Regions from separate parts of the Ureibacillus sp. MALMAid1270 genome, predicted to be linked through region 2. Evidence: predicted binding sites of a transcription regulator. Region 2 holds the regulator's gene; the other holds the start of a gene.
What was found. The regulator Rex, encoded in region 2, represses fermentation and respiration genes when NADH is low (regulators of the CRP and FNR family bind a similar motif). The targets are predictions, from matches to a motif close to TTGTGAAATATTTCACAA.
Positions count from the first base shown of each region.

Region 1: a site for Rex is predicted at 1,386-1,403, ahead of ACOQFO_RS05730 (DUF1641 domain-containing protein). Genes of this name have one in related genera too.

Region 1 is NZ_JBMIRP010000046.1:23,765-26,175, reverse strand. It holds gene ACOQFO_RS05735 (NAD(P)/FAD-dependent oxidoreductase) at 1-863, opposite strand, end outside; gene ACOQFO_RS05730 (DUF1641 domain-containing protein) at 908-1,336, opposite strand; gene ACOQFO_RS05725 (isoprenylcysteine carboxyl methyltransferase family protein) at 1,771-2,316, opposite strand; gene ACOQFO_RS05720 (type III polyketide synthase) at 2,319-2,411, opposite strand, start outside.
Region 2 is NZ_JBMIRP010000080.1:33,030-35,440, forward strand. It holds gene tatC (twin-arginine translocase subunit TatC) at 1-707, opposite strand, end outside; gene tatA (twin-arginine translocase TatA/TatE family subunit) at 725-979, opposite strand; gene ACOQFO_RS10670 (redox-sensing transcriptional repressor Rex) at 1,062-1,691, opposite strand; gene ACOQFO_RS10675 (ATP-binding cassette domain-containing protein) at 1,952-2,411, shown strand, end outside.

The DNA.
Region 1 (2,411 bases), on a different contig from region 2:
TGATGAGATTTAGAGCGTAAGTATTCATCGATTATCGCTTTACCACGGTCACATTCAAGACCAGACTCTTGAACTACAGGAAGGGCTGCAACGCCACCAGTCCATACAAACGTGTTAGCAGTAATTGTTGAACCGTCTTTTAATGAGATTACGTTTCCTTCAACACCTGTAACAGGAAGACCAGTTAAGAATTCAACGCCACGTTTAGATAATGATTCAGTTGCACGTGCAATTAAGTCATCTGGTAAAACAGGAAGAATTTTTGGACCAGCCTCAACTAATTTAATTTGGATATCTTTTGGATCTACACCATATTTCACAGTAATATTTGGAAGGTTATCAACGATTTCACCAACTAGCTCAACACCAGTTAAACCGCCACCGCCGATAACGATCGTGCCATCAGCTGCATCTTTTGATCTTGCAAAAGCAGCGATTTTACTTTCGATATGGTTGTAAATTTTGTTTGCATCTTCAACAGATTTTAATACCATACTGTTTTCTTCTAATCCTGGGATTCCGAAGTAACCAGTTTGGCTTCCTAAAGCAACAACTAAAATATCATAAGAAAGGTTAGCTCCGTTAGCTAAAAATACTTCTTTATTAGCAACTGAGAATGATTTAACTTCTTGAACAATCACGTCAATGTCTTTACCTCTGAAAAGTTTTTCAAGTGGGAAAGAGATTGCTTTTTCAGCAATTGTACCGCCTGCAAGACGATGTAATTCAGTAATAAGTTGGTGAGTTGGATATTTGTTCACCACAGTAATTTTCGCTTCATCTTTATTTAAGTATTTACGTAATGTTTGAGCAGTTAGTAAACCGCCGTAACCTGCACCTAAGATGACGATTTCTTTTGACATATATATCCTCCGTCCTTGACTTTAAATTAAATTATCTAAATGTACTATTGTTGATTTTTACGCTCTGCTGATACTTGTAGAAATGCATTAACAAAACGTAATACATTTTGAACTTCAGGATCTTTTAATAATTTTAATAAGCCAAAAATACCAACTGCTTCATTCGTAGATTCCGCACGTTCTTTTGCTTCAATCGCGTTAGCAGCAACATTTTTTACTGCTCCAATAACAGGCTCTGCAACTTCTTTTACTGCAGTTACAGTATCATTTTTAAGTACATCGTCAGTAGCAACTAATTGCGCAAAATCATAAGCTTTTGTTAATAGAGTTACAACCTCAACTAATTTTGGTAATTGTTCTACTAAAGTAGTAAGTGATTGCTGAACTTCAGGTTTTAATAATTGATCAAGTAGATCCTGAGTGCTCGTTCCTGTTGTTTGAGCTTGGCTAATCAATTCTTCTGACATTTCCATTCTCCTTTTCTTTTACCATTATGTCCCTATTGGACACTTTTTTGTAAGTTTGTAGAATATTTCACATAGAGTCACACAAAATGATACAAAATACATAATTAAATGAAATATTTATAGCAAAGATGTTTATCCATTTCATCATAATATAAATAATATTTTTATCAACTGCTGTTTGTAAAAAAAGTGTGATTTTTAGTTACCTATACGTATGTAAAAACATATTTTGCGCGAAATTGTATAAAAATAAATAATAAAACATTTCTTTGAAGTTGTGTAAAATTAAAATTTAAAAAATATCGAATATTGTGTGACATACATTTATAATTATACGGCTTTTCAATCAAAAATTCTATTATTCGAATGATTTTTAACTATATAAGTATTTTGGGAATTTTTTATAACAAAAAGCTTCTATCAATTAATAGAGAACTAAATTATGAAGGTGAAATTCTCCTCTTAAATATATGCGTATAATTTGTTGCTTCCATTAATGCTTTTTCTTCTACTGGAATTCGAACAGATAACATTGCTAAATTAAGTAGTGTAAATATAATCACAGTAAAGTAAGCGTTAAACATTAGCGGTAATAGTAAAATTTCTGAACAGACAACGAAATAATTCGGATGACGGAGAAATTTATAAGGACCTTTCTTTACAACTTCTGCTCCAGGTAAAATAATAATTTTTGTATTCCAAAAAGATCCTAGAGAAGCTAGGCACCATATTCGAATAAATTGGACAAGTAGAAAGCAAAGAAACAAGAATGGAAACAGAACTGAAAGTGTATGTCTAAAGAACAATACTTCGAATAGTAAACTAATAAAAAAAGAAACGTGTAGGGCAATCATAAATGGATAATGCTCTGCACCTACTTCATAGGCACCTTTAGATAACATGGTCGTTTCGTTTCTTTTCGCAATGACCAATTCAATCAATCTTTGCAATATAACGAACGTAAAAATGAATATAAAAATGTACATATTTAATCCCTCCATTGAAGAATAACCGCTTCTCCGCTAAATCCAGGGCCTAAAGCAATCATTAATCCGTAATCTCCTGCACGGCATTCACTTAA
Region 2 (2,411 bases):
TTATAACCTATTCGTGCAATGATAATACTGATTTCATATAAAACAAATAAAGGTATTGATATTAAAATGTATGAAACAATATCAGGTGGTGCTAGTAAAACTGCAATCACGAACAATACAAAATAAGAGTATTTTCGGAATTTGCTCATCAGTGCAGGGTTCAATACTCCCAAACGTGATAGGAACAATGTAACAACAGGTAATTCAAAGATAAACCCAAAAGGTACGACCAATTTAAATAGAAAAGAGAAATATTCGTTTATACCTATTGTTTGTTGTATTTCTAACCTTTCTGACAAATTCATCATAAATTGAAGGACACTAGGAAATAGAACAAAATAGGCAAACGCTAGTCCACCCATAAATAATAAAAATGCATAAGGTATATATTTCAATGTTGCTTTTCGTTCTGATTCGTGTAATCCCGGTGTGATAAACGCCCATAATTGATATAAAATGACCGGTGATGTAATAACTAGTGAAATCAGAAATGTCACTTGAAGATAAACTGCAAGTGGATCTGTTACGTTAAACGCATTTAGTGTTAATTGCTCTGATTCTATACTTCTATATTGAATAAATTTAATCACAGGTTCTGCAAAGTAGAACCCAACGAATAAAGATAATACAAAAATAACCGCACAAACAACAAGACGATTTCTTAATTCCTCTATATGTTCAATTACAGTTAATTCTTTTGGATTCATAAATTTGACATCCTTAACTACTTAGCTTTTTCTTCTTTATTTGGATCTTTTACTTCTGCTTGTTGAACTGTTGTATCTTTATGATCAATTACTGTTTTTTTCGTGTTATCTTCATCATCTATTAAACCTTGAGTACCCTTTTTAAACTCACGAAGTGTAGTACCAACTGCTCGACCTAACTCCGGCAATTTTTTGGGACCAAATATTAATAATGCTACGATTGCTATAATGATAATGGCAAACGGTGTTACTGCATTTAAATGCACTACCATGATTATAACCTCCCTATTATATGTATCATTTTATCGTAATTCAAAATGTAATGCTATTAGATTAATGTGAAATCTTTTCGTCTTAACTATTCCTAATTAAATAAATTAGTGCTTCTAATTCTACAGACAAATCAATATTCATGACCTTCACAGAATCTGGAACATTCAGACGAACAGGCGTGAAGTTTAATATTCCTTTAGCATTAATATTTGCTAATCTATCTGTTACTTCTTGAGCTGAACGTGAAGATACAGTCAGTATCGCCAACTCTACATTAAATTTTTCGTACATTTCTTCCAATCGATCTGGATGATAGACAGGTATCCCATTTACCTTATATCCTTCTTTAGGTGCTTTTGAGTCAAATGCCACAACAATACGTGTATTATGGTTTTTTTGGAAATTATATTTCAAAAAGGCATTTCCTAGATTCCCTACACCAATTAGCGCTACATTTGCTCCTTCATCCTGATCTAGAGTTTGTCTAAAAAACTCAAGTAAGTATAAAACATCATATCCATATCCCTTTTTTCCTAGGGCTCCGAAATATGAAAAATCTCGTCGAATTGTAGCTGAATCGATTTTCATCGCTTCACTTAATTCTTGTGAAGAAATTCTTCGTTTCCCTTCATTCGCCAAATTTTGCAGAAAACGATAATATAGAGGCAATCTTTTTGTTGTTGCTTGTGGTATTTTTAGTTCTTGTTTCACTTACTATCCCCCATTCTATTCCGCCTCGGCGAAACTGGGCTACTGCCAGAGAAACTCACTTTTTACCTGTCAGTATTTCGTTCAATTTATATACATTCGCCGATTGCTATTAATTTTATTATATATATTAATAAAATTCCCCATTGTAATACTAATAAATCTTTTCAATATTACTAAACATATTGAAATTAGTAAAGCATTCACATTGCAAGAATCCTAAGCAATCCTTTACACTATTGATAGTGAACTGAGGTGTAACAATGATTGTCTTACAAGTAAATCAATTATATAAATCTTTCGGAACAGATGAGATTTTAAGCGGCGTTAAGTTAGAGGTTCAACATCGTGATCGTGTTGCATTAGTTGGACGAAATGGCGCTGGGAAATCGACTCTATTAAAAATTATCGCTGGCCAGATGTCTTATGATTCCGGCGAGATCATTATTCCTAAAGATATTCAATTAGGTTATTTAGAGCAACATACAGGACTAAACTCCACATTAACTATTTGGGATGAAATGATGACCATTTTTTCAGGTTTAAAAAAACAAGAAAAAAGGCTTCGAGAACTGGAAGCAAAAATGGCTAATCCATCAGTATATGAAAACAACGAACTATATCAGCGAATTATGGTTGAATACGATCAATTGCAGCATGATTTTAAAGACGCGGGAGGCTATCAATACGAAGCCGATACAAGATCAGTCCTTCATGGTATGC